One region of the Streptomyces sp. AMJ-169 genome, then DNA from elsewhere that is predicted to be linked to it. Evidence: riboswitches for the same ligand, from Rfam matches in the RefSeq annotation. Region 1 holds a riboswitch; each other region holds the start of a gene.

Region 1 (10,401 bases):
TCAGGCGCTCCTTGGCCTGCGCGCTGTTGTCGCTGGAGCGGATCAGCCGGATGACCTCGTCGATGTCGACGAGCGCGGTGAGCAGGCCCTCCACCAGGTGCAGCCGGTCACGGCGCTTGGTGCGGCGGTACTCGCTGCGGCGGCGCACGACCGTGAAGCGGTGGTCGAGGTAGACCTCCAGGAGCTCCTTCAGGCCCAGCGTGAGCGGCTGGCCGTCCACCAGCGCCACGTTGTTGATGCCGAAGGACTCCTCCATGGGCGTCAGCTTGTAGAGCTGCTCCAGGACCGCCTCGGGCACGAAGCCGTTCTTGATCTCGATGACCAGACGCAGGCCGTGCGCACGGTCCGTCAGGTCCTTGACGTCGGCGATGCCCTGGATCTTCTTGGACCCCACCAGGTCCTTGATCTTGGCGATGACCTTCTCGGGGCCGACGGCGAAGGGCAGTTCGGTGACGACGAGGCCCTTGCGGCGGGCCGTGACGGTGTCGACCGAGACGGTGGCCCGGATCCTGAACGTGCCGCGGCCCGACTCGTAGGCGTCCCGGACACCGCCGAGGCCGACGATGCGCCCGCCCGTGGGCAGATCGGGGCCCGGGACGAACTTCATCAGGGTGTCCAGGTCCGCGTTCGGAAAGCGGATCAGATGCCGCGCGGCGGCGACGACTTCGCCCAGGTTGTGCGGCGGCATGTTCGTCGCCATGCCGACCGCGATGCCCGAGGAGCCGTTGACCAGGAGGTTGGGGAAGGCGGCGGGCAGCGCCACCGGCTCCTGCTCCTGGCCGTCGTAGTTGGGCGCGAAGTCGACCGTGTCCTCGTCGATCGACTCCGTCATCAGGCTCGTCGCCTCGGCCTGGCGGCACTCCGTGTACCGCATCGCGGCGGGCGGGTCGTCGTTGCCCAGCGAACCGAAGTTGCCATGGCCGTCGACGAGAGGCACGCGCATGGAGAACGGCTGCGCCATGCGCACCAGGGCGTCGTAGATCGACGAGTCGCCATGGGGGTGCAGCTTGCCCATGACCTCGCCCACCACGCGGGCGCACTTGACGTAGCCGCGGTCGGGGCGCAGGCCCATCTCGTTCATCTGGTAGACGATGCGGCGGTGCACCGGCTTCAGGCCGTCGCGGGCGTCGGGCAGGGCGCGGGAGTAGATGACCGAGTAGGCGTACTCAAGGAAGGAGCCCTGCATCTCGTCGACGACGTCGATGTCGAGGATGCGCTCCTCGAAGTCGTCGGGCGGTGGGGTCTTCGTACTGCGGCGGGCCATCGCTGCCGGCTCCTCATTTCTGGTCGCTCGGGGTCGGGCGCTGACGGATCTTAGAGTTCAGACGCTGACCATTGTGGACCGCGGCACTGACAACGCGGCCGAGGCCCGGCATCGGCGGGCCCGGCCCGACGGGAGTGAACAGCCCGTCCGCGGCTGCCCGCAGGCTACGCGATCCGCTCTCGGCGTACGCGAACCGGGAACTTCGACCGCCCCGCGCACGCTTGCATACAGTGACAGGACCGGTTACAGACATCGCGGTTCGACGACCGCGTCCGCGAGCGAAGGGACGTACATGCCCATGGGTCACACGGCCACAGCCCAGGCAGGCTCCGGGGGCCTGACAGCGACCGAGCACCGCTTGGCCAACGGCCTGCGCGTGGTGCTCTCCGAGGACCATCTGACCCCCGTCGCGGCGGTGTGCCTGTGGTACGACGTCGGCTCGCGCCACGAAGTCAAGGGCCGTACGGGTCTGGCTCACCTTTTCGAGCACCTGATGTTCCAGGGCTCCGCCCAGGTGAAGGGCAACGGCCACTTCGAGCTGGTGCAGGGCGCGGGCGGTTCGCTCAACGGCACGACGAGCTTCGAGCGCACCAACTACTTCGAGACCATGCCCGCCCACCAGTTGGAGCTCGCGCTCTGGCTGGAGGCCGACCGTATGGGCTCCCTCCTCACCGCCCTGGACGAGGAGTCGATGGAGAACCAGCGCGACGTCGTCAAGAACGAACGCCGCCAGCGCTACGACAACGTCCCCTACGGCACCTCCTTCGAGCGCCTGGCCGCCCTCGCCTACCCGGGCGACCACCCCTACCACCACACGCCCATCGGCTCGATGGCCGACCTGGACGCGGCGACCCTGGAGGACGCGCGCGCGTTCTTCCGGACGTACTACGCGCCGGGCAACGCGGTGCTGTCCGTGGTCGGCGACATCGACCCCGCGCAGACCCTCGCGTGGGTGGAGAAGTACTTCGGCTCCATCCCGGCGCACGACGGCAAGCCCGCCCCGCGCGACGGCTCGCTGCCGGAGACCATGGGCGGGCAGCTGCGCGAGGTCGTCGAGGAGGAGGTCCCCGCGCGGGCGCTGATGGCCGCCTACCGCCTCCCCGAGGACGGCACCCGCGCGGGCGACGCCGCCGACCTGGCGCTCACCGTCCTGGGCGGCGGCGAGTCCTCCCGCCTGTACAACCGCCTGGTGCGGCGCGACCGTACGGCCGTCGCGGCCGGCTTCGGGCTGCTGCGGCTGGCCGGGGCGCCGTCCCTGGGCTGGCTGGACGTCAAGGCGTCCGGCGACGTGGAGATCCCGGCCGTCGAGGCCGCCATCGACGAGGAGCTGGCCCGCTTCGCCGAAGAGGGCCCCACCGCCGAGGAGATGGAGCGCGCCCAGGCGCAGCTGGAGCGCGAGTGGCTGGACCGGCTCGGCACGGTCGCGGGCCGCGCGGACGAACTGTGCCGCTTCGCCGTCCTGTTCGGCGACCCGCAGCTCGCCCTGACCGCCGTACAGCGTGTCCTGGACATCACCCCCGAGGAGGTGCGGGAGGTCGCCCAGGCCCGCCTGCGCCCCGACAACCGCGCGGTGCTCGTCTACGAACCCCTCGCCCCCGAGCGGGCCGAGGACGCCGACGTGCCCGAAGACCCCGAGGCCGAGGCGACCGTGACGGCCGGCGGCGCCACCGACGAGAACGAGGAGGCGGCCAAGTGAGCGAGACGGCCACCATGGACTTCCACCCCCAGCCGCAGGCCGGCGAGGCCAGGCCCTGGGCGTTCCCCGCCCCCGGACGCGCCGCGCTGGACAACGGCCTGACGGTCCTGCACTGCCACCGCCCCGGCCAGCAGGTCGTCGCCGTGGAGATCCTCCTGGACGCGCCTTTGGACGCCGAGCCGGCCGGTCTGGACGGTGTCGCCACGATCATGGCGCGCGCCTTCTCCGAGGGCACCGACCGGCACTCCGCCGAGGAGTTCGCCGCCGAGCTGGAGCGCGCGGGCGCCACCCTCGACGCGCACGCCGACCACCCCGGGGTCCGGCTCAGCCTGGAGGTCCCCGCCTCCCGGCTCGCCAAGGGCCTCGGCCTGCTCGCCGACGCCCTGCGCGCGCCCGCGTTCGAGGCCGGCGAGATCGAGCGGCTCGTGGGCAACCGGCTCGACGAGATCCCGCACGAGCTCGCCAACCCCTCCCGGCGCGCCGCCAAGGAGCTCTCCAAGGAGCTGTTCCCGGCCGGCTCGCGCATGTCGCGCCCGCGCCAGGGCACCGAGGAGACCGTCGCCAAGATCGACGCGGCGGCCGTACGCGCCTTCTACGACCGGCACGTGCGCCCCTCGACGGCCACCGCGGTCGTCGTCGGCGACCTGACCGGCATCGACCTCGCGGCGCTGCTCGGCGAGACCCTGGGCGCCTGGACGGGCACCCCGGGCGAGCCCCGCCCCGTGCCGCCGGTCACCGCGGACGACACCGGGCGCGTCGTCATCGTCGACCGCCCCGGAGCCGTCCAGACACAGCTGCTGATCGGCCGGATCGGGCCCGACCGGCACGACCGCGTGTGGTCGGCCCAGGTGCTCGGCACGTACTGCCTGGGCGGCACGCTCACCTCCCGGCTGGACGCCGTCCTGCGGGAGGAGAAGGGCTACACCTACGGGGTGCGCGCCTTCGGGCAGGTCATGCGCTCCGCCCCGGACGGCTCGGGCGCGTCCATGCTCGCCATCAGCGGCTCCGTCGACACCCCGAACACCGGGCCCGCGCTGGGCGACCTGTGGACCGTGCTGCGCACCCTGGCCGAGGGCGGACTGACCGACGCCGAGCGGGACTTCGCGGTGCAGAACCTCGTCGGCGTCGCCCCGCTGAAGTACGAGACGGCCGCCGCCGTCGCGGGCACGCTCGCCGACCAGGTCGAGCAGTACCTGCCCGACGACTACCAGGCGACCCTCTACCGCCAGCTGGCGGCCACCGGCACCGTGGAGGCCACCGCCGCGGCCGTCGCCGCCTTCCCGGTCGACCGCCTGGTGACCGTCCTCGTGGGCGACGCCGCCCAGATCCGCGAGGAGGTCGAGGCCCTGGGCATCGGCCCGGTGAAGGTCGTACCGGCGGAGTAGGCGTACGAGGGCACGCGCGCGTGGGTGAGCCTTTGGGGGTTCACCCGCGCGCGCGTTCCCGCACGGCGGCTCCCTTTACAGATGTCCGTATTGGTGTGAACCCTGCCCCTCTGCCCTGTGGCATGTTTAACAAATCCCGGTGTCCGCTTGGGGAACCGAGGGGCCCCGCTCTAGCGTCGTCCGGGCTGTTCGTCAGGCAGTGCGCCGCAGCCGCGGCACCGGACAGCGATCGCCGAGTCCCCCTACGGCGCGAGCCAGGGGAGCCGGGGACCCACCGTCCCTGGGGTGAATCGGGCGCCCTCCCAAGGGGAGCCCGTAGGAGACCTTCCTGCTCCGAACCCGTCAGCTAACCCGGTAGGCGAGAGGGAAGGAAAGGACGAACACGACCCTATGGCGTTCACCTGCGCCACCACCGGGAAGCACCGCAGGCCCGGCCGGATGCAGCGCACGACCGCCCGCGCGGCGGGCATAGCGGCGCTCACCACCAGCGGCGTCATGGCGAGCGTGGCCTCCCCGGCCCTCGCCGCCGACACCTCCCTCGAACACACCGGCCTGATCCCCGTGGTCACCGTCGGGGACGACGTCGCCGAGCAGATCGACGACCAGGCCGCCGCGCAGAAGCAGGCCGCCCAGGAGGAGGCCGCGCGGCAGCGGGCCGCCGCCGAGGCGAAGGCCGCGCGCGAGGCCGAGGCCCGCGCCGCCCGCGAGGCCGAGCGCGCCCGCCTGAACGCCTTCGTCATCCCCGTCACCGGCTCCTACGTGTCGACCGGCTACCGCGCGAGCAGCTCCCTGTGGTCGTCCGGCAGCCACACCGGCATCGACTTCCACGCGGCGACCGGGACGACCGTCCACGCGGTGGGCTACGGCACGGTCGTCGAGGCCGGCTGGGGCGGCTCCTACGGCAACCAGATCGTCCTGCGCATGAACGACGGCACGTACACCCAGTACGGCCACCTGTCGTCGATCACGGTGTCCGTCGGCCAGAGCGTCACCCCGGGGCAGCGGATCGGCCTCTCGGGCGCCACCGGCAACGTCACCGGACCGCACCTGCACTTCGAGGCCCGCACGAGCCCCGAGTACGGCTCGGACATCGACCCGGTCGCGTACTTGCGCGGCCACGGCGTCACCGTCTGACGTTCTGCGCGAAACCGTCCAGCCCCGGCCCTTCCGGCCGGGGCTTTCGGCGTTTCGGGCGCCCGCTGTCCAAAAAATATCCATGGATTCCGGCTCGCCATCGGAAATTCCCGCTGATTGCAATAGAGTCACGGAACAGACGTCGAATGGACGGCGTTTCACGGGGTTAATGCGGAGGTCGGTCATGCGTATTCCGGCGCACTCGGTGTGCACGGCCATCCGGGACGACATCGTCGCGGGTGTCTACGAGCGCGGCAGCCGTCTCACCGAGGAACTCCTCGCCCGCCGCTACGGCGTCAGCCGCGTCCCCGTGCGCGAGGCGCTGCGCACCCTGGAGGCCGAGGGCTTCGTCGTGACCCGCCGCCACGCGGGCGCGTGCGTGGCCGAGCCGACCGAGCAGGAGGCCGCCGACCTCCTGGAGATGCGGCTGCTCCTGGAGCCCCTCGGGGCCGCGCGGGCCGCCCAGCGGCGCACGGAGGCCCACCTGAAGGTGCTGCGCGGGCTCGTCCGGCTGGGCCAGGAGCGCGCCAGGAGGGGCAACAGCGAGGATCTGCGCTCCCTGGGCGGCTGGTTCCACGAGACGCTCGCCCAGGCCTGCGCCAGCCACACCCTGACCGCGACGCTGACCCAGCTGCGCCACAAGATCGCCTGGATGTACGCCGTGGAGGCGCCCGTGAGCCCCGTGGAGGCCTGGGCGGAGCACGGCGCGATCGTGGACGCCGTCGCGCGCGGGGACGCCGAGCGGGCCCGCGCGATCACCGCGCTGCACACCGAGCGCTCGACCGCCGCGCACCGGCTGCGGTTGCCCGGGGCCGACGGCCGTGTGAGGACTTCGCAACACGCCGTAAACATGTCCGGCCTGCGTCATTAACACGGGCGCCGTATACAAAGAAGAGATATTCGGCGGAGGTGTATTTCCGTCGGCCTTTTCGGTGCGCGCCGTGAATTCATCGGGTGCGCTCCTGCGGTGTGCTTCCGCGCACTCCGAATCCTTTGCGGGGCAAATCATCCGGGAAAGGGTCCGGGAGGTTTCGTGAAGCTCGGGGAAACGGCGAAGCCGCGCCGCCCGGACGGGCTGACGCGGCTTCACGCACGCACGCGCGGGCTGAACGCCTCCCGCGCGGGTGATGGCTCACACGGTCTCGGGAAGCTCCTCAAGACCCTCGGCGACCAGCTTGGCCAGCCGGTCCAGCGCCGCGTCCGCGCCCTCGGCGTCGGAGGCCAGGACGACCTCTTCGCCACCCTGGGCGCCGAGGCCGAGGACGGCCAGCATGGAGGCGGCGTTGACCGGGTTGCCGCCCGCCTTGGCGATCGTCACCGGGACGCCTGAGGCCGTGGCGGCCCGGACGAAGAGGGAGGCGGGGCGGGCGTGAAGGCCCTCCGCCCAGCCGATGTTGACGCGGCGCTCAGCCATGTGTTGCTGCCCTTCAGTGTCTCAGGGTTGTCTAGACCATTTTTCCACACGTGAGACGTCCCCGGAGGATCGACAGACCCTTCCGGGACGGCTGCCGGGCCGCGGCCTCGGACCGGCTCCACCGTGTGACGTCCTTCCCCAGACTGCCTCGCGCCGTTGTCGGACGCGAGCCGTACGCTGGGCCCCATGCGAAGCGCCGAGGAGCGGCACGAGTACCCCGCCCACTGGGAAGCCGACGTGGTGCTGCGCGACGGCGGCACCGCGCGCGTACGGCCCATCACCGTCGACGACGCGACCCGCCTGGTCAGCTTCTACGAGCAGGTGTCGGACGAGTCGAAGTACTACCGCTTCTTCGCGCCCTACCCGCGCCTGTCGGCCAAGGACGTCCACCGCTTCACGCACCACGACTTCGTGGACCGGGTGGGACTCGCCGCCACCGTCGGCGGAGAGTTCATCGCAACCGTACGCTACGACCGCATCGGCCCCGACGGCATGCCCGCCTCGGCCCCCGCCGACGAGGCCGAGGTCGCCTTCCTCGTCCAGGACGCCCACCAGGGCCGCGGCGTCGCCTCCGCCCTCCTGGAGCACATCGCGGCCGTCGCCCGCGAGCGCGGCATCCGCCGCTTCGCCGCCGAGGTGCTCCCCGCCAACAGCAAGATGATCAAGGTGTTCACGGACGCCGGGTACACCCAGAAGCGCAGCTTCGAGGACGGTGTCGTCCGCCTGGAGTTCGGCCTCGAACCCACCGAACGCTCCCTCGCCGTCCAGCGCGCCCGCGAACAGCGCGCCGAGGCCCGCTCCGTGCGCCGCCTGCTCGCGCCCGGCTCCGTCGCTGTCATCGGCGCCGGACGCGCCCCCGGAGGCGTCGGCCGCGCCGTCCTCGGCAACCTGCGCGCCGCGGGCTTCCAGGGCGCCCTGCACGCCGTCAACAAGGCCTTCCCCGACGACCTCAAGGAGCTCGACGGCGTCCCGGCCCACCGCTCCGTGCGCGACATCGAGGGCCCCGTCGACCTCGCCGTCGTCGCCGTCCCCGCCGACGACGTCCCCGAGGCCGTCACCGAGTGCGGCGAACACGGCGTGCAGGGACTGGTCGTCGTCTCCGCCGGGTACGCCGAGAGCGGGCCCGAAGGGCGCGAGCGCCAGCGGGAACTCGTGCGCCACGCGCGCGCGTACGGGATGCGCATCATCGGCCCCAACGCGTTCGGCGTCATCAACACCTCACCCGAGGTACGGCTCAACGCCTCCCTCGCCCCCGAGACGCCCCGCCACGGCCGCATCGGCCTGTTCGCCCAGTCCGGCGCCATCGGCGTCGCCCTCCTGTCCCGGCTGCACCGCCGGGGCGGCGGCGTCACCGGGGTGACAGGGGTGTCCACCTTCGTCTCCTCAGGCAACCGCGCGGACGTCTCCGGCAACGACGTCCTCCAGTACTGGTACGACGACCCCGACACCGACGTCGTCCTCATGTACCTGGAGTCCATCGGCAACCCCCGCAAGTTCACCCGCCTCGCCCGGCGGACCGCGGCGGCCAAGCCCCTGGTCGTCGTCCAGAGCGCCGGATCGGCCCCCCAAGGGCACGCCGTGCGCGCCACCCGGCTGCCGCCGGCCACCGTCTCCGCGCTGCTGCGCCAGGCCGGCGTCCTGCGCGTGGGCACCATCACCGAACTCGTCGACACCGGCCTCCTGCTCGCCCGCCAGCCCCTGCCCGCGGGCCCGCGCGTGGCCATCGTCGGCAACTCCGAGTCCCTGGGCCTGCTCACCTACGACGCCTGCCTCGCCGAGGGCCTGCGCCCGGCGCCCCCGCTCGACCTGACGACCGCCGCGAGCGCCGAGGACTTCCGCCGAGCCCTCACGCGCGTGCTGGCCGACGAAAGCTGCGACGCCGTTGTCGTCACCGCCATCCCGGCCATCGGCGAGACCTCCACCGGTGACGCCGAACTCGCCGAGGCCCTCAGCTCCGCGGCGGCGGCCGCCCCGGCCAAGCCCGTCCTCGTCGTCCACGTCGAACTCGGCGGCCTCGCCGAAGCCTTGTCCGCCGCCACCAGCACCGCCCCCGCGCGCGCGACGGCCCCCGAGGCCGCCGTACCGCCCCACGCGCGAGTGGAGGACGCCCCCGCGCGGGACGCCGTCCGGCTCATCCCCGCCTACCCCGCCGCCGAACGCGCCGTACGCGCGCTGGCCGAGGCCGTCACCTACGCGCGCTGGCGCCGGGAGGCCGCCGACCCCGGGAAGGTGCCCGAGTACGAGGACATCGACGAGAAGGGCGCCGCCAGGATGATCGGCACACTCCTCGCGCGCGGGCAGGGCCTCACCCTCGGCACCGAGGAGACCTGCGACCTGCTCGGCCGCTACGGCATCACCGTGCGCCGCGCGCTGCCCGCCCCCACCCCCGAGGACGCCGTACGGGCCGCGCACACCCTGGGCTACCCCGTCGCCCTCAAGGCGACCGCCCCGCACCTCAGACACCGCGCCGACCTCGGCGGCGTCCGCCTCGACCTCACGGACGAGGAACAACTCAGGCGCGCCTACGGCGAGTTGACCGACCTGTTCGGGACGCCGCTGGAACTGCGCCCCGTCGTCCAGGCGATGGCCCCGCGCGGGGTCGACACCGTCGTCCGCGCGGGCTACGACCCGGCCGCCGGAGCCGTGCTCTCCTTCGGCCTCGCCGGAGCCGCCTCCCAGCTCCTCGGCGACATGGCGCACCGCCTGATACCCGTCACGGACCGGGACGCCACCTCCCTGGTCCGCTCGATCCGCACCGCCCCCCTGCTGTTCGGCTGGCGCGGCTCCACCCCCGTCGACACCCCGGCGCTGGAGGAACTCCTGCTGCGCGTCTCCCGGCTGGCCGACGACCACCCCGAGATCGTCGCCATCACCCTGGAACCCGTCGTCGTCGCCCCGCACGGCCTCAGCGTCCTCGGCGCCTCCGTCCGCCTCGCCCCGCCGCCCGCCCGCGACGACCTCGGCCCGCGCACCCTGCCCGCCTACTGAGCGTCCTCCCGGCCTCACCCATCGGGTGCCTCGCTGTCAGTGGGCCCCCGTAAGATGAGGGCATGGCCAAGACCAGTACGACGACCCAGGGGCTGCGCGCGGCGATCGAGCGCAGCGGCTACTACCCGGCCCTCGTTGCCGAGGCGGTGGAGGCCGCGGTGGGCGGCGAGCCGATCCGGTCGTACCTGGTCCACCAGGAGACCACGTTCGACCAGAACGAGGTGCGCCGGCACGTCACGGTCCTGGTGCTCACCGGCAACCGCTTCATCGTCAGCCACACCGACGAGCAGGCCGCCGACTCCACCTCGCCCACCCCGTACGCCACGACCTCCACCGAGTCCGTGAAGCTCGGCCGGATCTCCTCCGTCGTCGTCAGCCGGGTCGTCGCCAACCCCGAGTCGTACGCGCCCGGCACGCTCCCGCGCGAGGTCGTCCTCACCATCGGCTGGGGCGCCGTCTCCCGCATCGACCTGGAGCCCGCCGCCTGCGGAGACCCCAACTGCGACGCCGACCACGGCTA
Region 2 (10,401 bases), on a different contig from region 1:
CAGAGGCTTTCGGTGGAGTCGGTGTGGCCGAGGGCCGGGAGACCTCCGGAACAGCTGACCCAGCGACTGAGCGCCAGAGCCTCGATGCTCCCTCCCCGACACCGGGCCAAAGCCCAGCGGACATCGCGATGTCCCCGCACGACGTCCCGGCGCAGCCATCCGAGACGGCCCCGTCTCTCGGAGCGAGCGACAGCAGCTCTTCCCCCGGCACCCCCCATTCCCCTCAGCACCCCGCCCCCGGCTCAGCCGACGCCCCCGACCCCGCTGCCAACGACCACGTCGACTCCGGTGCCGGCACGCGCTCCAGCGTGGTCTTCAACGAATCCAGTCAGTTCATCTACTTCCAACCCCCGTCACCCCTCGGCCTCTCCGCCCCCGCCAACTGGCAAATCATCGAAACGGCGAACCCCCTGCTGCTCGGAGTGCGGGCGGCGCAGGGGCTGCCGGGGCTGTCGCAGGTGACGGAGTACGTGCGGCGGGACGTGGACGCGGAGTTGGAGGGGTGGGTCCGGACCGTGCTGTTGGTGATCACCGGGGGGCCGTTCTCCGGGAAGACCCGTACCGCCTGGGAAGCCGTACGGAGAGAGCTGGCCCCCGGCACCCGGATCTGCGCCCCCGAACCGGGCACCGACCTGCGCGGGCTGCCCGACCTGCTCGACAACGGCAGGCGGTCGGGCCACGCCGGGGACGGATACGTCCTCTGGCTGGACGACCTCGACGGACACCTCGGCGGACAAGGGCTCAGCCGGCAGCTGCTGAACGAGCTGAAGCCGCTGGGTGTCCCGGTCGTAGGCACGATGCATGACGAGACGTACGTCCGGCATATGGACGACTACGGGCGGACGGAACAGTTGCTCTCCCTGGCCAGGCAGGCGCGGTTGCGGACCAGTTGGAGCGGCGGAGAGCTGGCCCGCCTTGCCGGTGCAGCCGACCTCACTGCGGAGACCGGGGCCGGAGACTGGGTCGTCCGCGTCGGAGACTTCGCGGCCTCGCTTGTCGCCGGCCCCGGGGCCTCCCCCCTCCTCACCCCTGATGCTTCCGCCGACCTCGCCGGTGCTTCCGTCGACTCTGCCGGTGCCTCCACCGGCCCCGCCGATGACCTCGCTGGCGCCTCTCGCCCCGCTGACGCCCCTTACCTCGCCGATGTCTCTCGCCCCGCCGACGGCTCTCGCCCAGCTGATGCCCCTCGCCTCGCCGATGACCCTGCCGCCGCCCCTCGCCCCGTCGACGTCTCCCGCCCCGTTGCCGCCTCTCGCCCCGTTGCCGCTCCTCGCCCCGTTGCCGCTCCTCGCCCCGTCGCCGCCCCTCGCCCCGTCGACGACCCCCGCCCCGTCGACGCCCCTCGCCCCACCGATGACCCCCGCCCCGGCGAAGCCTTGCGCCACCGAGGCAGCACCGGAGTCACCCAATACCTCGCCCTCTCCCACCTCCTCGCGGCCAAGCGCCGCCGCGCGGACATGTCCCGCGATGCCCACCCGCTGGGCCTGGCCGTCTTGTGCGCGGCCGTCGATCTCGTCCGGTGCGGGGTCGGCGGGGACATCTCCGAGGGGCTGCTGGAGGAGGCCTGCCGGTACTACCCCGTGCACGGCGACGAGAGCATGGAGTCGGCGCTGGCCTGGGCCTCCAGTCCGGTGCGGGGAGTCGCCGGGATGCTTGTGCCCGGGACCGGGGAGGGCACCTGGCGGCCGTACGGTTCCCTCGTCGCGGACGCCGTACGACTTCCCAGGGCCCCCCAGGTCCGCCCGGTCCCTATCGCCCTTTGGGAACACCTGCTCACCGGTACGACCCTCGACCCCGAAACCCAGCACTCCGTACGCAGCACCGCCCGCGCCCACTTCACCCCGCTGGCAGAGGCCTCGCCGGTCGAGGTTTCTACGGCTGGAGCTTCCCGGGCCGGAGCCGCTGCGACTGAAGCGTCCCCGGCTGAAGTGCCCTCGGTCGAAGTTCCCGTGACCGGAGCTTCCCGGACTGAAGCCTCCGCGACTGAGGCTTTTGCAGCTGGAGCCTCCCGAGCCAGAGTCTCCGCAGTCGGAGCTTCCTGGACTGGAGCTTCCCGAGCCGGAGCCGCTGCGCCCGAAACGCCGCCAGCTCAAGCGCCCCCGGCTGAAGTGCCCTCGGTCGAGGCTCCCGTGGCTGGAGCTTCCTGGACTGGAGTCTCCGCGGCTGAAGTTTCTGCGGCTGGGGCTTCCCGAGCCGGAGTCCCGGCCGTCGGAGCCTCAGCGGTCGAGGTGCCATCGGCTCAAGCGTCCCCGGCTGAAGTGCCCTCGGTCGAGGCTCCCGTGGCCGGAGCTTCCCGGACCGGGGCCTCCGCGACTGAAGTTTCTGCGGCTGGAGCCTTCCGAGCCGGAGCCGCTGCGCCCGAAACGCCGCCAGCTCAAGCGTCCCCAGCTGAAGTGCCCTCGGTCGAGGCTCCCGTGGCTGGAGCTTCCCGGACTGAAGTCTCCGCAGCTGGAGCTTCCCGAGCCGGAGCCCCGGCCGCCGAAGTCTCAGCGGTCGAAGCACCATCAGCTCAAGCGCCCCCGGCTGAAGCGCCCTCGGTCGAAGCTCCCATGGCCGGAGCCTTCCGAGTTGGAGCCTCCGCAGCCGGAGCCTCCCCAGCCGGAGCCTCCGCAGCCGGAGCCTCCCGAGCCGGAGCCTCCCCAGCCGAAGCCTCCGGGACCGAAACTCCCCAGATCGCAGCCTCCCCAGCCGACGCCTCCCCAGCCCAAGCCTCCCGGACCCCAGCCACCCCAGCCCAACCCCCCGCAACCGCAACCCCCACCCCCACCGAACAATCCGACGCCATGCACATCCTCGGCCTCCTCAAAGAAACCGACGGCACCCCGCAAACCGCCCTGCACTGGTTCCGCAAAGCCGCAGACGCCGGACGAACCGCCTCAGCCGCACACGTCGGCGCTCACCTCCTCGCCGCCGGTCACCCCGCCGCCGCCCTCCCCTACCTCCAGACCGCCGCCCGCCACACCCCCGACCCCCACACCCACCGCCTCCTCGGCGAAGCCCACCTCGCCCTCGCGGAAGAAGCGCTGCGCACCGCAGCCGAGGCCCAGGACACGGACGCCGCACGGCAATTGGGCCACCACCTCCTCCGGCGCGGCGACTCCTCCCGCGCCGCCCAGCACCTGCTCCGGACGGACACAGGTCCCCCCTCCTCCCAGCACCCGCTCCGGACGAACGCCCACTCCCCCTCCGCCCAATACCAGCTCCGGCAGGAAAGGGACCAGGCCAACGACTCCCGCGGCCTCGCCGTCCACCACCTCCTGCGCGGCGAGACCGAGACCGCCAGGGCCTACCTGACCCGCGCGGCGGACGAGGGCGACGACAGAGCCGTACGCCTCCTGGCGGACACCGACGCCGGCCCACAGCCCCCCGAGGCCGCCGAGTCCTACTTCAGACACAGCACCGACCCCCAGGACCGCGCGCATCTGGGCGTAGTACTGGAGCGACAGGGCCGTACAGAGGAGGCGATCCAGGCATACGACGAAGCAGCCGCCGCCAACGACCTCTTCGCGAAACGCCAGCTACGACGACTGCGCCGGCCCAGCCAGCCATAGCGACCCCGACGACTAGCCTTCCGCCAGCTCCGCCAGCTCCGCCAGCTCCGCCAGCTCCGCCAGCCCCAGCCACGACGGCAGCGGCGCCCGAAGCCGGACCGCCCCTCACCCCCGCCCCCATCGAGCCAGCCGCAGCCCCAGCCCACCGACCCGCGCCCTCACCGACCCGCGCCCCACCGGGCCGCCCCGCCAACCGCACCCCGCCCACTGCCCCGCGCCTCCAACCCACGACCCACGCCCACCGACCCTCACCCCCAACCGCACTCCCGCCCACTGCCCCACGCCCCCAACCCGCGCCCCGCGACCCACACCCACCAACCCCCAACCCCCAACCCCCTCCCCCCAACCACCCCCCACCCCGATACCGTCACCCAGTGACCTCCAACACCCCCCACCCCCCACCCCTCTTCACCTGGGACTTCGCCGCCAACCCCTACCCCGCCTACGCCTGGCTCCGCGAGCACGCCCCCGTGCATCGGACCACCCTCCCCAGCGGCGTAGAAGCCTGGCTGGTCACCCGGTACGACGACGCCAAGCAGGCCCTCGCCGACGCGCGCCTCTCCAAGAACCCGGCGCATCATGACGAACCCGCGCACGCCAAGGGCAAGACCGGCATCCCCGGCGAGCGCAAGGCCGAGTTGATGACGCATCTGCTGAACATCGACCCGCCGGACCACACCCGCCTGCGCAGACTCGTCAGCAAGGCGTTCACCCCCCGCCGGGTCGCCGAATTCGCCCCCAGGGTGCAGGAGTTGACGGACCAGCTCATCGACAGGTTCGCGGCGCACGGCGAAGCCGACCTCATTCACGACTTCGCCTTCCCCCTCCCCATCTACGCCATCTGCGACCTGCTGGGCGTCCCGAGGGAGGATCAGGACGACTTCCGGGACTGGGCCGGGATGATGATCCGGCACGGGGGCGGCCCCCGGGGCGGCGTCGCGCGGTCGGTCAAGAAGATGCGCGCCTACCTCCTCGACCTGATCCACCGCAAACGCGGCGACCTCGGCGACGACCTCATCTCCGGCCTGATCCGCGCCTCCGACCACGGCGAACACCTCACGGAGAACGAGGCCGCCGCGATGGCGTTCATCCTCCTGTTCGCCGGGTTCGAGACGACCGTCAACCTGATCGGCAACGGCACCCTCGCCCTCCTCACCCACCCCGACCAGCGCACCCGCCTCCAGCACTCCCTCGCGGCCGGCGACCGCGGACTCCTGGAGACCGGCGTCGAGGAACTGCTGCGATACGACGGCCCGGTCGAGCTGGCCACCTGGCGGTTCGCGACCGAGCCGCTCAGCCTCGGCGGACAGGACATCGGCCCCGGCGACCCCGTACTCGTCGTCCTCGCCGCCGCCGACCGCGACCCCGCCCGCTTCACCGACCCCGACACCCTCGACCTCGCCCGCCGCGACAACCAGCACCTCGGATACGGGCACGGCATCCACTACTGCCTCGGCGCCCCGCTGGCCCGGCTGGAGGGACAGACCGCCCTCGCGACCCTGCTGACCAGGCTGCCTGATCTTCAACTCGCAGCAGAAACAACAGACTTGAGGTGGCGTGGCGGACTCATCATGCGCGGGCTGCGGACACTTCCCGTGCGATTCAACCCCGTTGACCCAAGCTTTCCGAAGTCCACTGCCAGAACCAGTAGTCCTTCGCAAACATGACACACACTCAACTCTGTGATCTTCACGTGATCTGTGTGGCATTAACTTGTGACAAGTGATCGGGTCCGGATACGTTCACACATCAGTGCGGTCCCCACGCCGCACGCGTCACTGCTGTCGTGAGAAGGGTGCCCGCATGCTCTCCGGGAACGGCCGTCACCGTCGACCCCGCCAGGCTCCGGCGCTGCTCGTCGCCGCCGGAGTGACCGGCTCCGCGATCGCCATCCCCCTGCTCGGCGCGAGCGGCGCCAGCGCGGCGGACGGGACCGTCTGGGACAAGGTCGCCGAATGCGAGACGGACGCCACCTGGAGCGAGAACACCGGCTCCCTGCTCTACGGCGGGCTGCACATCTCGCTGGACGAGTGGAAGAAGTACGGCGGGACGGAGTTCGCCGAGCGGCCCGACCTCGCGAGCCGCAACCAGCAGATCACCGTCGCCCAGAAGATCCTCGCGGATCAGGGGGTCGGGGCCTGGCCGGTCTGCGCGATCACCACCGGGCTCACCAAAGCGAACGGGGTCGCCTCCTCGGTCGACCCCGGGGCGTCCGGTCCCGGGAGCGGCGGCTCAGGATCCACGTCCGGCAACGGCAACGGCAACGGCTCCGGCGCAGGCTCCAGCGCCAGCTCCCCGAGCACCGGCGACGACACCCCCAGCACCCCCACCACCCCCAGTACCCCCAGCGCCCCGAGCGCTCCCAATACCCCCAGCACCCCCACCACCCCCGGCGACACCGACACCGACCCCGCCACCCCCTCCCCGTCCCCCTCCCCGAGCAACCCCCCGGCAGAGAAGGGCAACTCCGGCACATCGGACTCGTCCGGTACATCAGACTCGTCCGGAACATCCGATACGCCCGGCACCTCCACCGGCGGCGGCCGGATCGTCCAGCCCCCCAACAGCGAGCCCACGACACCCTCGTACCAGGACAACTCGGACAACACTCCGCAGCCCACCGGGTATTCGAGCCTCGTCGACACCAGCGCCGATCCGGCCCCCGTGACCCTCTCGGTCAACGGCACCGGAAAGCATCGCGGGGTCAGCGCGCCGGAGTCGTACACCGTCCGCGCGGGCGACTCGCTCGTCTCCATCGCCGACTCCCTTGGGCTTGACGGCGGATGGCGTGCCCTTTATGCGGAGAATCGGAACGTCATCGGGGGCGACCCCGGGGCCATCGTCCCCGGTCAGACGCTTCGGCTCGGTAATTGAGGCAGTGTAAGAAATCCCCAAGAACGCGTCCGAAAGCGGCAGTTCGGCGGGGCGGTTCGGGTCGTATGTCGGTTTTGGGGAAAGTGTGGGATGAGTCTCACAAGCCCTGATCGTCTTTGAAATTCCGCTCCGGGCATGTCTACGGTCGAGCCGCCTGAGAACTCGGGCCCCTGCTGCCGCACACGCCTAATCCTGCCAGTGGCCGCACGGGAACAGTCGTCGCTTCGAGCGCCGTCGGCAGGAGCGGGGGACCCAAGGTAAGCGCTGGGAACGGCAGTTGACGCCGGACCCGGCTTGGGGTGAAGCCGTACGGCTCCTGAAGGGGAGCGCGTGCGGCCGGGCAACTCAACCGGCCCGAACCCGACAGCTCACCTCGCAGGCGTCGGTGAGGGGATCGATCCATGCTGTTCTCCGGCAAGGGCAAGCACCGCCGCCCGTCCAAGGCCACCCGTGTCATCGCGCTCGCCGGTGTCACCGGCGTCGCCGTCGCCGCCCCGCTGATGGCCGCCGGTGGCGCCTCCGCCGCGACCGCCTCCGAGTGGGACGCCGTCGCGCAGTGCGAGTCCGGCGGCAACTGGGCCATCAACACGGGCAACGGGTACTACGGCGGCGTCCAGTTCTCCGCCTCCACCTGGGCCGCGTACGGCGGCACGCAGTACGCCGCCACCGCCGACCGGGCCACCAAGGCGCAGCAGATAGAGATCGCCGAGAAGGTCCTGGCGGCGCAGGGCAAGGGCGCCTGGCCCACCTGCGGCACCGGCCTCTCCGGCGCGAGCTACAGCGGCTCCTCCAGCTCTTCCGGCTCCTCCAGCTCGAACTCCGGCAGCAGCTCGTCGAGCTCCAACTCCGGCAGCTCCAGCTCCAGTTCCTCGAACAGCGGCAGCAGCTCCAGCAGCACCCGCACCGAGACCCCCGCCTCCTCCCGCTCGACCGACCGCCCGGCCGCCGCCAAGACGGTCACCACGCCGGCCGGTACGAAGGTCAAGAAGGGCGACGGCGAGTACAAGGTCGTCAAGGGTGACACCCTCAGCTCCATCGCGGCCAAGCACAAGGTCGCCGGCGGCTGGCAGAAGCTGTTCCAGCTGAACAAGGACATCGTCGAGGACGCCGACCTCATCTACCCCGGGCAGCAGCTGCACCTGAAGTAAGACTCAGCTGAACCACAGCACCCTCACAGCCGTGGACCTCACAGTAGAGACACCGTGAGGGTCACCCCCCCGTCCCCACGGGTCTTCCGTCCCGGTGCGTGTTCCCCCGTACGCACCGGGACGGATTTTTTGTTCGCCTTCCGGTCACTCCCCCTTTGTTCCGACCTTGAACAATAGGTACGGTCGGTTCCGAACGTGGCCGGTCGGTCGGCTGGCCGAAGCGTCCGCGCCGGTTAGGCTCTAGTCGCAAGGCCCGCGCGGCCCCGCACCACCAGCGTCACATCCCAAGAAGGAGATGCACGTGCCGTCCATCGACGTCGTCGTAGCCCGGGAAATCCTGGACTCCCGAGGCAACCCCACGGTCGAGGTCGAGGTCGGCCTCGACGACGGCAGCACGGGTCGTGCCGCCGTTCCGTCCGGCGCCTCCACGGGTGCCTTCGAGGCCATCGAGCTGCGTGACGGTGACCCCAACCGCTACCAGGGCAAGGGCGTCGAGAAGGCCGTCCTCGCGGTCATCGAGCAGATCGGCCCGGAGCTCGTCGGCTACGACGCCACCGAGCAGCGCCTGATCGACCAGGCGATGTTCGACCTGGACGCCACGGACAACAAGGGCTCCCTCGGCGCCAACGCGATCCTCGGCGTCTCCCTGGCCGTCGCGCACGCCGCCTCCGAGGCCAGCGACCTGCCGCTGTTCCGCTACCTCGGCGGCCCGAACGCGCACCTGCTGCCCGTTCCGATGATGAACATCCTGAACGGCGGCTCGCACGCCGACTCCAACGTGGACATCCAGGAGTTCATGATCGCGCCGATCGGCGCCGAGTCCTTCTCCGAGGCGCTGCGCTGGGGCACCGAGGTCTACCACACCCTCAAGTCCGTCCTGAAGTCCAAGGGCCTGTCCACCGGCCTCGGCGACGAGGGCGGCTTCGCCCCCAACCTGGACTCCAACCGCGCCGCCCTCGACCTCATCCTCGAGGCGGTCAAGCAGGCCGGCTACGTCCCCGGCGAGCAGATCGCGCTCGCGCTCGACGTCGCCGCCTCCGAGTTCTACAAGGACGGCAAGTACGAGTTCGAGGGCAAGTCCCGCTCGGCCGCCGAGATGACCGAGTACTACGAGGAGCTCGTCGCCTCCTACCCGCTGGTCTCCATCGAGGACCCGCTGTTCGAGGACGACTGGGCCGGCTGGAAGGTCCTCACCGACAAGCTGGGCGACAAGGTCCAGATCGTCGGCGACGACCTCTTCGTCACCAACCCCGAGCGCCTCGCCCGCGGCATCGAGGAGGGCACCGCCAACGCCCTCCTGGTCAAGGTCAACCAGATCGGCTCGCTGACCGAGACCCTGGACGCCGTCGAGCTGGCCCAGCGCAACGGCTTCAAGTGCATGATGTCCCACCGCTCCGGCGAGACCGAGGACGTCACCATCGCCGACCTCGCCGTCGCCACCAACTGCGGCCAGATCAAGACCGGCGCCCCGGCCCGCTCCGAGCGCGTCGCCAAGTACAACCAGCTGCTGCGCATCGAGGAGATCCTCGACGACGCCGCGGTGTACGCCGGGCGCTCTGCCTTCCCCCGCTTCAAGGGCTAAGCCTCAGCCAGTCACTCGTACGTCCCCGTACCCGGTCCCGTACCGTGTGCGGGGACGTACGCACGTATGAACGGGAGGCGCGGCAGATGGCCGTCAAGGACAAGGACCGGTTCTCCACCGCGACCAGACTCCGCGCCCTGGGCGAACAGACCGCGGCCCGCGTCTACCGCTCCCAGAACAAGCGCCAGCAGCACCGCTCCCGCCTGACCGGCCGAGCGGCCCTCCTGGCGCTGGTGCTGTGCACGCTGATCGTCGCGCTGGCCTACCCGATGCGGCAGTACGTCTCCCAGCGGGCCGAGATCGCCGACCTCCAGCGCAAGCAGCAGCAGGCCCGCGAACGGGTCGAGCAGCTGCGCGACCTCAAGGCGCGCTGGCAGGACGACGCCTACGCGGAACAGCAGATCCGGCTGCGGCTGCACTATGTGATGCCCGGCGAGACCGGGTACGTCATGATCGATCCCGACGCGGCGAAGCAGGCGCGGGCGCAGACGGCCACGGCGGACCGGCCCTGGTACGCGAACGTCTGGGACGGCGTGGACAAGGCGGACGCGGCGCTGCGCTGAGCGTCGTAGACTCCCGGACCCCGAAGACCAACAGCAGAGAGATTCACGTACGGCCATGCAGACGCCTCCCCCAACCACCCCGCGCACGGAGCCCACCGAGGCGGACGTCGCCGCTTTCGAGCAGCAGCTGGGCCGCCCCCCGCGCGGGCTGCGGGCCATCTCCCACCGCTGCCCCTGCGGTCAGCCGGACGTGGTCGAGACGGCCCCCCGCCTCCCCGACGGCACCCCCTTCCCGACCCTCTACTACCTGACGTGCCCCAAGGCCAACTCGGCCATCGGCACGCTGGAGGCGAGCGGGCTGATGAAGGAGATGACCGAACGGCTCGGCCAGGACGAGGAGTTGGCGTCCGCGTACCGCGCGGCGCACGAGGACTACATCCGGCGCCGGGACGAGATCGAGGAGCTGAAGAACTTCCCCAGCGCGGGCGGTATGCCGGACCGGGTGAAGTGCCTGCACGTCCTGGTCGCCCACGCGCTGGCGGCGGGCCCCGGGGTGAACCCGCTGGGCGACGAGGCGCTGGCGCTGCTCCCGGAGTGGTGGAGCAAGGGCAGCTGCGTGACGCCCTGCGCGTGAGCGGGCGCGTTCCGCGTGTGGCCGGGGCGAGTGCGTCCCGTACGTGACCGGGCGGGCGCGTCCCGGCCGTGACCGGGGCGGGCGAAGAGACGTCCGTGACCTGTTGATC
Region 3 (10,401 bases), 800 kb from region 1:
CGCTACCTCAACCCCCAACTCCCGCGCATGCTGCGGACGATCGGCTTCGACAAGGTGTACGAGCGGGCCGAGGGCGCGCACTTCTGGGACGCCGACGGCAACGAGTACCTCGACATGCTCGCCGGGTTCGGGGTGATGGCGCTGGGCCGGCACCACCCGGTGATCCGCAAGACGCTGCACGACGTCCTCGATCTCGATCTCGCCGACCTCACCCGCTTCGACTGCCAGCCCCTGCCCGGCCTGCTCGCCGAACAACTCCTCGCCCACAGCCCGCACCTGGACCGCGTCTTCTTCGGCAACAGCGGCACCGAGGCGGTCGAGACGGCGCTGAAGTTCGCCCGGTCCGCGACCGGCCGCCCCCGCGTCCTGTACTGCGACCACGCCTTCCACGGCCTGACCACCGGCGCCCTCTCCGTCAACGGCGAGTCCGGCTTCCGGGACGGCTTCGCGCCGCTGCTGCCCGACACGGCCGTACCGATGGGCGATCTCGACGCGCTGGCAAGGGAGTTGAAGAAGGGGGACGTCGCCGCGCTGATCGTGGAGCCCATCCAGGGCAAGGGAGTTCACGAGACGCCGCCCGGATATCTGCGCGCGGCGCAGGAGTTGCTGCGCGAGCACAAGGCGCTGCTCATCGCCGACGAGGTGCAGACCGGGCTCGGGCGGACCGGGGACTTCTACGCCTACCAGCACGAGGAGGGGGTCGAGCCGGACCTGGTGTGCGTGGCCAAGGCGCTGTCCGGAGGGTACGTGCCGGTCGGGGCGACGCTCGGCAAGGACTGGATCTTCAAGAAGGTCTACTCCTCGATGGACCGCGTCCTCGTCCACTCCGCCAGCTTCGGCTCCAACGCGCAGGCCATGGCCGTCGGGCTCGCCGTCCTGTCGGTCATGGAGAACGACCAGACGATCGCGCACGTACGGCGGGTGGGGGAGCTGCTGAAGTCCCGGCTCACCGCGCTCATCGGTCAGTACGAGCTGCTCGCCGACGTGCGCGGGCGGGGGCTGATGATCGGGATCGAGTTCGGGAAGCCGTCGTCGCTGAAGCTGCGCAGCCGGTGGGCGATGCTCCAGGCGGCGCGCAAGGGGCTGTTCGCGCAGATGGTCGTCGTACCGCTGCTCCAGCGGCACCGGATCCTGACGCAGGTCTCCGGGGATCATCTGGAGGTCATCAAGCTGATTCCGCCGCTGGTCGTGGACGAGGGGGACGTGGAGCGGTTCGTGGAGGCGTTCACCGAGGTCATGGATGACGCCCACAGCGGGGGCGGGCTGATGTGGGACTTCGGGAAGACACTGATCAGGCAGGCGGTGGCCAACCGGTAAGTATTTGCCTCTGAGACAAGAAATTTGCCCCGGAGGCAAGGGCGGGGCTGAATGGAGGCATGAGCCTTTCAGAGCCCTCGGCCGGCGAGAAGCCCTCGGCCGGTGACACCGAGGCCGCCCTTCCCGTCGTGGCCCCGCAGCTGCGGGCCCTGCGGCGGCGGGCCGGTCTCACGCTGGAGGCCGCCGCGCGGTCCGCCGGGCTCTCGCCCGCGCACCTGTCCCGGCTGGAGACCGGACAGCGCCAGCCCTCGCTGCCGATGCTGCTCGCGCTGGCCCGCATCTACGGTACGACCGTGTCGGAGCTGCTGGGGGAGCGGGTCGCCGAGCGGGACGCGGTCGTCCGGGCCCGGGACATGGAGCCGACCGAGGCGGGCGGCTGGACGTATGTGCAGGCCGGGTCGCCGGGGCGCGGTATGCAGGCGCTGCGGGTGCGGGTGCCGCACGGCTCGCAGGGCGACATCGTGCGGGTGCACCCCGGCGAGGAGTGGCTGTACGTCCTCAAGGGGCGGCTGCGGCTGCGGCTCGGGGACAGCGCCTATCTGCTCGACCCCGGGGACAGCGCGCACTTCGACTCGCTGACCCCGCACCGCATCGCCGCCCAGGACCCGGGCGGGGTCGAACTGCTCTTCGTCCACACCCTCTTGCAGAGCCCCACGGCCGCGCTGTGCCTGGGGCCCGTCCTAGGAGAACCTGGAGTGACGCCATGACCGAGCGACGCGGGCAGCGCGAGGACCGGTTTCCGCGCGGGCTGTGGGTGCGGCTGCTGATCTACATCGTCGGCGGGCATCTGTTCGCGGCCTTCCTCTGGCTGCTGTTCGAGGCGGGGGCGCGGCAGTAGGGGCTACTCCAGGAAGCGGTCCTTCAGCTGCTCCCGGAGCTGCGGGGTGAGGCCGAGGCCTTCTTCCAGGTAGGCGTCGACCCCGCCCCACCGCTCCTCGATGGCGTCGAACGCGGCCTGGAGGTACTCGGCGCGGGCGTCGAACAGGGGGTCCAGCAGCTCGGTGACCTCGGGGGAGCGCTCGGGGGCCGAGCCGTCGGAGCGGCGCAGCCGGTAGCGGCGGTGCTTGGCGTTGGACTCCAGGTAGTCCGCGAGGATCGCGTCCCGCTCGACGCCCAGCGCGAGCAGCGTCACGGCGATGGACAGGCCCGCGCGGTCCTTCCCGGCCGCGCAGTGCATGAGCGCCGGGGCGCTGTCCTCGGCGAGGGCCCGCAGCACCTGGGAGTGCTCGGACGTGCGCTGCGCGACCATCGCCCGGTACGACGCCGTCATCCGCGCCGCCGCCTTGCCGTCGCCGAGGAGTTCGCGCAGCTGGTCTATGTGCCCGTCGCGGACCATCTTCCAGAACTCCGCGCCGTCCGCCGGGTCGGACAGCGGCAGGTTCACATTGCGCACGCCCGGCAGCTCGACGTCCGGGCCCTCCAGCTTCTGGTCGGAGGAGTTGCGGAAGTCGAACACCGTGTGCAGCCCGAGCGAGGCCAGGAACCGGGCGTCCTCTTCTGTCGCGTGCGCGAGATGGCCGCTGCGGTACAGGACGCCGTACCTCACCCGCCTGCCGTCCGTCGTCGGCAGGCCGCCCACATCACGGAAATTGCGTACCCCTGCCAGTTCGGGCTCGGTCGACGGGATCTGCTGCGTCACGGGGGCTCCCTCCCAGTCGGTCCCGACCGCCGCGGCTTCAGGGATGGGCCGGTGGGACACGTCTTCGACGATACGGCACACCTCTGACGGCGAAGAGGTTGTCCACAGGGCGCCCGGGAGCACGGGTGCCGGAGTTGTCCACAGGCCGAGAGTTGTCCACAGGGCGTTGCCCGAGGACCCCGGGAACCCTGATGATGTTTTCCGAATGGTCGTGTCTGTTCGTATCTGTTTTTTATGATTTTCGATCGTGTGAGGGTCTGATGCTGGAAACCGCTGAGAACGGGCGTACGTGGCTCCTTTCGGGCCCGGCGAGCAGTTACGCCCTGCATCTCACCGAGGGCGGCGAGCTGCTGCATCTGCACTGGGGTCCGGCGATCGCCCTCGCCGACGCCGAGGCGCTGGCCGCGGTCCCGCTGCCGCACGGCTCGTCCTTCGAGTCCCCGCTGGACGGGCGGGAGGAGTACCCGGTGGAGGGCGGCCCCCGCTTCACCCGCCCCGCCCTCTCGGTCCGCGTCCCCGGCCGCCGGGGCACCGAGTGGACCTTCGAGAGCGCCGACGCCGCCGACGGCGAACTGCGGCTGCGCTTCCGCGACGGGGGGCTCACGGTCACCCTGCACTACCGCATGCGCGGTGACGTCGTGGAGCGCTGGGCGACCCTCGCCAACGACGCCGACGAGCCCCTCGAGCTGCTGCGCGCCGACTCCGCGACCTTGACGCTGCCGCAGCGCGAGGGATGGCGGCTGTCGCAGCTGCACGGCCGCTGGGCCGCCGAGTCCCGGCTGACACGGGCGCCCCTCACCTACGGAGAGAAGGTCATCGGCAGCCGGCGCGGGCACACCGGCCATCCGCATCTGCCGTGGGTCGCCCTCGACACCGACGCGACCGAGGAGCGCGGCGAGGTCTTCACCGCCGCCCTCGGCTGGTCCGGCTCCTGGCGCATCGCCGTCGCCCAGCTGCCCGACGCGCGCGTGCAGATCACCGGCGGCGCCGGGCACGACGACTCCGGGCTGCTGCTCCTCGCGCGCGGGGACTCCTTCACGACGCCCGTCCTCGCGGCCCTGTGGTCCGACGGCGGCTTCGGCGGCGCCAGCCGCGCCTGGCACGCCTACCAGCGCGAGCACGTGATCCCGGACGCCGCGCAGGACCGCCCGGTGCTGTTCAACTCCTGGGAGGCGACCACCTTCGACATCTCCGAGGAGGAGCAGCTCGTCCTCGCCCGGCGGGCCGCCGAGATGGGCGTGGAGCTGTTCGTCGTCGACGACGGCTGGTTCGGCGCCCGCACCAGCGACCGCGCGGGTCTCGGCGACTGGACGCCCAACCCGGACCGCTTCCCCCAGGGCCTCAAGCCCCTCGCCGACCAAGTGCACGGCCTGGGCATGCAGTTCGGCATCTGGGTCGAGCCGGAGATGGTCAACCCCGACAGCGACCTCTACCGCGCGCACCCCGACTGGGTGCAGTTCCAGCCCGGCCGCGGGCGCACCGAGTTCCGCAACCAGCTGATGCTCAACCTCGCGCGCGAGGACGTCCAGGAGTACCTGTGGGAGCGGCTGGACACCCTGCTGTCCAGCGCGCCCATCGACTACGTCAAGTGGGACTTCAACCGCTGCTTCACCGACGCCGGCTGGCCCGACGACGCCTATCCGCAGCGCCTGTGGGTCGACCACGTGCGCGCGCTGTACTCGCTCCTCGACCGGCTGCGCGCCGCCCACCCCGGGGTCGCCTTCGAGTCCTGCTCGGGCGGCGGCGGCCGGATCGACCTCGGCATCCTCAGCCGCACCGACCAGGTGTGGACCTCCGACAACACCGACCCGCTGGACCGGCTCGCCATCCAGCACGGCTTCAGCCAGATCCACCCCGCGCGGGTCATGGCGGCCTGGGTCACCGACAGCCCCAACGTCCAGCTCAACCACCGGGTCAGCTCGCTGAAGTTCCGCTTCATCAGCTCCTTCGCCGGGGTCCTCGGCGTCGGCGGCGACCTCTCCGAGTGGACCGGCGCGGAGCTGGCCGAGGCGCGCGAGTGGGTCGCGCTGTACAAGGAGATCCGGCCCGTCGTCCAGCAGGGCGACCTGTACCGGCTCAAGGCCCCCGAGGGCGGGCTCAGCGCCGTGCAGTACGTCCGCGGCGACGACACCGTCGTCCTCGCCTGGCTCCAGGCCCAGCACTACGGGGAGACCGTCCCGGCGGTGCGGCTGCGCGGGCTTGATGCCGGGGCGTTGTACGAATGCCTTGAAACGGGGGAAATCCACCGGGGGGCGGTGCTGTTGCATCACGGGTTGCGGACCGGGCTGCGTGGGGACCTTGATGCGGCTGTTCTCCGGCTTCGTCGAGTCTGAGGGGTCTGTCCGGTTTCGAAATGCTTCAGTGCAACTCGATCCGGAATAAAGGCAGCTGTGAATCGGTGGCGTGAGCAGGGTCATATTCCTGGCCCTGCGGCGCGCGTCATGTGCACGTAATCACGCTGTTTTCCTTGGGGAATTGGGGCCAGGGCGGGGTTTTCGGCGCGGTTCGGGCGGGGCCGGGAACACACGGCGAATCGACAGGAAAGCGATTCGTGGGCGACTTTCGCTTGTCCCCGTGCGTCCCGGTCGCTTACGTTCGCCATCAATCCGGGCGGACGCCCAATCCTGCCGCTGTCCGGAGACCGAACACGCCACCCGTGAAACGGCAGGAGCGGGGGACCCACAGGCAGTACCGCCGGATCCGGACGCCACCGGAGACGGCTCGGGGTAAAGCCGCGACAACCGCGCGGCCGGGCAGCTCCAGCCCGCACCCGACAGCTCACCTCGCAGGCGACGGAGAGGAATTCGCCATGCCCGGCAAGGGTAAGCACCGCCGCCCGAAGACCCCGCGCTTCTCCCGTTCGCTAGCCGTCGCCGGAACCGGCGGGGCCGCGCTCGCCCTTCCGCTGATGGGGGCCACCGGGGCGCACGCCCAGACGACTTCCTCGACCGCGAGCTCCCCCGCCGTGTCCGCCGCCTCTCTCACGGCCTCCGTGTCGGAGAGCGCCGTTCAGGCCGCGCCGGTGAGCAGCCGCAAGAGCACTTCCGCCGTGTACACCGTCCGCTCCGGCGACTATCTCTCGAAGATCGCGGAGGAGCAGAGTGTCAGTGGGGGGTGGCAGCGGATCTACGACGACAATCGTGACGCCGTGGGGTCCGATCCGTCGCTGATCCATCCTGGGCTCAAGCTGACGCTCGGGGCGCGGGCGACCGGCACCTCCGGGACGACCGGTTCCGGTTCGTCCTCGTCGTCCGGCGCCTCTTCGTCGTCCAGCTCCTCTTCAGGGTCGGCGTCTTCCGGTTCCTCGAAGTCCTCCTCCGGGAGTTCGTCCTTCTTGAAGAGCTCGAATACCTCGAAGACCGAGCCGGCGTCGGAGAGTTCGGGGAGTTCGGCCTCCGGGTTCACGCTTCCGGTCACCGGTGCGGTCATCGGTACCGGGTACCGGGTCTCCGGCAGCATGTGGGCCAGCGGGTATCACACGGGCGTCGACTTCGTCGTCCCGACCGGGACCAATCTCAAGGCCGTCGGCGCCGGGACGGTCGTCTCCGCCGGCTGGGGCGGGGCGTACGGCAATCAGGTCGTCATCAAGCTCGCCGACGGGTACTACGCGCAGTACGCCCACCTCTCCCAGATATCCGTCTCCGCCGGGCAGAGCGTTTCCGAGGGGCAGCAGATCGGTTACTCCGGCTCCACGGGGAATGTGACGGGGCCGCATCTGCACTTCGAGATACGGACGACTCCTGACTATGGCTCGGATGTCGATCCGGTTGCTTACCTTCGCTCGCATGGCGTCTCCGTGGGGTGATGCCTGCGGCTGCTAGGCCGTTTGTCTGACGTGCCTCCGCGAGGCCGGAACCGGATCCCCGGGGCCGGCCTTTCAGGGTTTGCGGGGGTTTGCGGGGGTGGGGGAGGGATGGGGCTGCGGGATATGTGGGGTGCGAGGGGGCAGGGTGTGCGGGATGCGGGATGCGGGATGCGGGATGCGGGGGTCGGGGGTGCGCGAGGTTTCCAGGGTGCGCGGGGGTGTGAGGGCTCCGGCTGAGCCGACTCCGGTTGCGCCGCCGAAGCTGCCGCGACTGAGGCCGGCGCTGCCGAAGTTGCCAAAGCTGGGTCCAGCGCTGCCCAAGCCGTCGCGACCGGAGCCGGTGCAACCCAAGCCGCCGCAGCCGGAGTCGGTGATACCGGAGTCGCCGGAGTTGATCACGTCACCCGAACCCCCCACCGCCCCCACCCCCTCGCACACGACGACTTCCGTCACGGCCTCTCCCAATGGGCCGTCGAGTTGGAGAACGGTGGCACAGTCGCCGCCGCCCGAGGTGTCCTGGACGTCGGTGTGCCCGCCGGAGCCACCCTCTGGTATCGGTGGCGGCTGGAAGGTCCGTACGCCATCGGGTACACCGCGACCCCGATCTCGACAACTTCTGGAACGCGACCGACGTCCGCTCCCCGGACGACGACCTACTGCTCGGGCTACGGTGCCAACTACAACACCACGACCCGGCTGCGCCGTTACGTCGGGGAGGCGGGCGTACGGCCGCTCGTCTGCGACTACACCGAACCCCTGCTGACGGCGAACGAGCCGAACCGGGTGCGGATCGTCTCCGCCGGGTCGCTGGTGCAGTGGTGGAACAACGGGCGGCTGGTCTTCGACCACCGGGACCCCGAGCCGTACACGGGCGGGCACTTCGCCTTCCGGACGACCTGGAGCCACTTCCGGTTCGCGGAGTTCAGGGTCCATGCCCTGGAGCACCGACGCGGCTGAGCCCCCCGCTTATTCCCGGATTGGCAAAGTCTTTAAGAGTGGCTTATCTCACCGCCCGTCAACCCCTTCCTACGGTCGCGTAGGTCACATCGCCGGGTGAATCATGGGATGTTGTGGCAGACGATTCGAAGAATGACAGCGGAACAGTGATGATCGGGTCGTACGTGGCGCTCGGGGACAGTTTCACCGAGGGCGTCGGCGACCCCGGACCCGACGGGGCGTTCGTCGGCTGGGCCGACCGGTTCGCCGTGCTCCTCGCCGACCGGCGGGCCGAGGGCGACTTCGACTACACCAACCTCGCGGTGCGCGGGAAACTCCTCGACCAGGTCGTCTCCGACCAGCTTCCCCAGGCCGTCGCGGCGGCCCCCGACCTGGTCTCGCTCTGCGCGGGCGGCAACGACATCCTGCGCCCTGGGACCGACCCCGACGAGGTCGCCGAACGCTTCGAGCGGGCGGTCGCCCAGCTCGCCGAGGTGTCCGGGACCGTGCTGGTGACCACCGGCTTCGACACCCGGCACATGCCCGTCCTCAAGCACCTGCGCGGCAAGATCGCCACCTACAACGGACACGTGCGCGCCATCGCCGACCGGTACGGCTGCCCCGTCCTCGACCTGTGGTCCCTGAAGTCCGTCCAGGACCGCCGGGCCTGGGACGACGACCGGCTGCACCTCTCGCCCGAGGGGCACACCCGCGTCGCGCTGCGCGCCGGACAGGCCCTCGGCGTCGACGTGCCGGCCGACCCCGAGCAGTCCTGGCCGCCGCTCCCGCCGCGCGGCACCCTCGACGTCCGGCGCGACGACGTGCACTGGGCGCGCGAGTACCTCGTCCCCTGGATCGGCCGCCGGCTGCGCGGCGAGTCCTCCGGGGACCACGTCACCGCGAAGGGCGCGCTGTCGCCGGACGACATCAAGATGCGGATCGCGGCGGTCGCCTGAGCCTGACAGGGGGGTGCCGCACTGGCGCAAGCGCCCTGAGTCGCCTGACAGAGGGTGCCTCAGGGCGCTTGCGCCAGTGAGGTGATCGTACGGAAGCCGCGCGGCGGGCCGGTTCTCCGCAGGAGGGGCGGGTGTTGGGATGACCGCGTCATCCTCCCCCTCGCGAAGGACCCGCCCGTATGCGCCGTTCCCGTACCCCCCGTCCCGTCGCCGCGTCCGTCGTGGCCCTGCTCGCCCTGGGCCTCCCGGCCGCCGCCGCGCCCGCCGCGACGGCGCTGGACGGCGCCCCGAGCCGCCCCGCCGCCCGGCTCGCGCCCGCCGCGACGACCGTCACGGTGAGCGGTGACGGCAGTGCGAGCGCCGCGCCCGACATGGCCGTCCTCGGGGTCGGTGTCGAGGCCACCGCGAAGACCGCCAAGGAGGCGCAGTCCGCCCAGAGCGAGGCCGCCGCCAAACTGCTCAAGGCGCTGCACGCGCAGGGGATCGCCGAGAAGGACATCCGCACGCAGAACGTGTCCCTCGGCCCGGTGTACGACTACACCGGCGGCACCGCCGTCCTCACCGGGTACCGCGCGGCCCAGTCGTTCTCCGTGCAGGTCCGTCCGGTCTCCAAGACCGGCGCCGTCCTGGAGGCCGTCACCGACGCCACCGGGGACGCTGGCCGCGTCGACTCCGTCGGCTTCGACCTCGCCGACCGCACCCCGCTCCAGTCCGCCGCCCGCAAGGCCGCCTTCACCGACGCCCGCAGGAAGGCCGAGCAGTACGCCGAGCTCAGCGGACGCCACCTCGGGCGGCTGGTCTCCCTCAGCGAGAACGGCACCGGGTTCATGAGCCCGCCGCCCCCGATGATGGCCGCCGACATGCCCGCCGGGGGGTTCGGGGCGGTCCCGGTCTCGCCGGGCGAGATCAAGGCGACGTCTTCGGTGACGGCGGTGTACGAGCTGGACTGAGGGGGCGGGCGGTGCGGCTGCTGCGTCCGAGCCGGGCCGCACGCTCACCCCGCACGCGCCGTGCTGCCCCGTCGACCGGCCCGGCCGACCGGTCGATCGGCCCGCTCCCCCCGGCTGAGCTGCGCCGACGTCCGCCCGGACCCGCCCCCACGGACGGTTGTCACAGGTGCCGCCCATAATGGAATCCTCACCGATTCCACCTGGAGGTACCGTGGCCGGTCCCCGTTCCCTGAGCCTCGGGCTCCGCGCGCTCCAGCCCGATGCCTTCGGCGCGGACCCGAGTGGCGAGCGGCTGGCGCGTATCCGCCGGTCACCGCATTTCAAGGACGGCGCGTTCGTGAATCCCGGCGGGCCCTCCTTCCGTTCGCGGCCCTCCGGCTCGGCCGGGGAGCTCGCGAAGGCCTTCTTCGACCGGGACAGCAGGCTGCTGCGGGCCCCTTCGGGAACGGTCCCCGTGCACGCCACGACGCTGGCCGACCTCGCGGGCCCGCCCGCCAGCGGACTGCGGCTGACCTGGATGGGGCACTCCAGTGTGCTCGCCGAGATCGACGGGCACCGGGTGCTGTTCGACCCGGTCTGGGGCGAGCGGTGTTCGCCGTTCCCGTTCGCCGGGCCCAAGCGGATGCATCCGGTCCCGCTGCCGCTGGCCGCGCTGGGCCCCGTGGACGTCGTGGTGATCTCCCACGACCACTACGACCACCTCGACATGCCGACGATCAAGGCGCTGGCTAGCACCGACACCCTCTTCGCCGTCCCGCTCGGCGTCGGCGCGCACCTGGAGCACTGGGGGGTCTCCCC

Evidence for each region. A riboswitch is a leader RNA that binds a small molecule or an ion and turns the genes downstream of it on or off. The one in region 1 is predicted to bind cyclic di-AMP.
Region 2: another riboswitch for cyclic di-AMP. It lies ahead of ACYUD3_RS27680 (transglycosylase family protein); the one in region 1 lies ahead of ACYUD3_RS00610 (M23 family metallopeptidase).
Region 3: another riboswitch for cyclic di-AMP. It lies ahead of ACYUD3_RS03925 (M23 family metallopeptidase); the one in region 1 lies ahead of ACYUD3_RS00610 (M23 family metallopeptidase).

Annotation. Positions count from the first base shown of each region.
Region 1 covers NZ_JBVLTJ010000001.1:145,682-156,082, forward strand. The annotation lists gene ACYUD3_RS00595 (DNA gyrase/topoisomerase IV subunit A) at 1-1,264, opposite strand, end outside; gene ACYUD3_RS00600 (M16 family metallopeptidase) at 1,557-2,960, shown strand; gene ACYUD3_RS00605 (M16 family metallopeptidase) at 2,957-4,345, shown strand; cyclic di-AMP (ydaO/yuaA leader) riboswitch at 4,566-4,721, shown strand; gene ACYUD3_RS00610 (M23 family metallopeptidase) at 4,736-5,479, shown strand; gene ACYUD3_RS00615 (GntR family transcriptional regulator) at 5,664-6,350, shown strand; gene ACYUD3_RS00620 (HPr family phosphocarrier protein) at 6,612-6,893, opposite strand; gene ACYUD3_RS00625 (bifunctional acetate--CoA ligase family protein/GNAT family N-acetyltransferase) at 7,080-9,881, shown strand; gene ACYUD3_RS00630 (DUF5998 family protein) at 9,944-10,401, shown strand, end outside.
Region 2 covers NZ_JBVLTJ010000012.1:108,858-119,258, reverse strand. The annotation lists gene ACYUD3_RS27695 (tetratricopeptide repeat protein) at 2,784-3,551, shown strand; gene ACYUD3_RS27690 (cytochrome P450 family protein) at 3,926-5,218, shown strand; gene ACYUD3_RS27685 (transglycosylase family protein) at 5,355-6,425, shown strand; cyclic di-AMP (ydaO/yuaA leader) riboswitch at 6,645-6,822, shown strand; gene ACYUD3_RS27680 (transglycosylase family protein) at 6,827-7,573, shown strand; gene eno (phosphopyruvate hydratase) at 7,869-9,155, shown strand; gene ACYUD3_RS27670 (FtsB family cell division protein) at 9,242-9,718, shown strand; gene ACYUD3_RS27665 (DUF501 domain-containing protein) at 9,774-10,292, shown strand.
Region 3 covers NZ_JBVLTJ010000001.1:949,586-959,986, forward strand. The annotation lists gene ACYUD3_RS03900 (aspartate aminotransferase family protein) at 1-1,317, shown strand, start outside; gene ACYUD3_RS03905 (helix-turn-helix domain-containing protein) at 1,377-2,024, shown strand; gene ACYUD3_RS03910 (DUF6126 family protein) at 2,021-2,155, shown strand; gene ACYUD3_RS03915 (tyrosine-protein phosphatase) at 2,159-2,956, opposite strand; gene ACYUD3_RS03920 (alpha-galactosidase) at 3,217-5,289, shown strand; cyclic di-AMP (ydaO/yuaA leader) riboswitch at 5,595-5,761, shown strand; gene ACYUD3_RS03925 (M23 family metallopeptidase) at 5,766-6,761, shown strand; partial or broken gene ACYUD3_RS03930 (DUF6250 domain-containing protein) at 7,089-7,718, shown strand; gene ACYUD3_RS03935 (SGNH/GDSL hydrolase family protein) at 7,868-8,653, shown strand; gene ACYUD3_RS03940 (SIMPL domain-containing protein) at 8,833-9,603, shown strand; gene ACYUD3_RS03945 (MBL fold metallo-hydrolase) at 9,815-10,401, shown strand, end outside.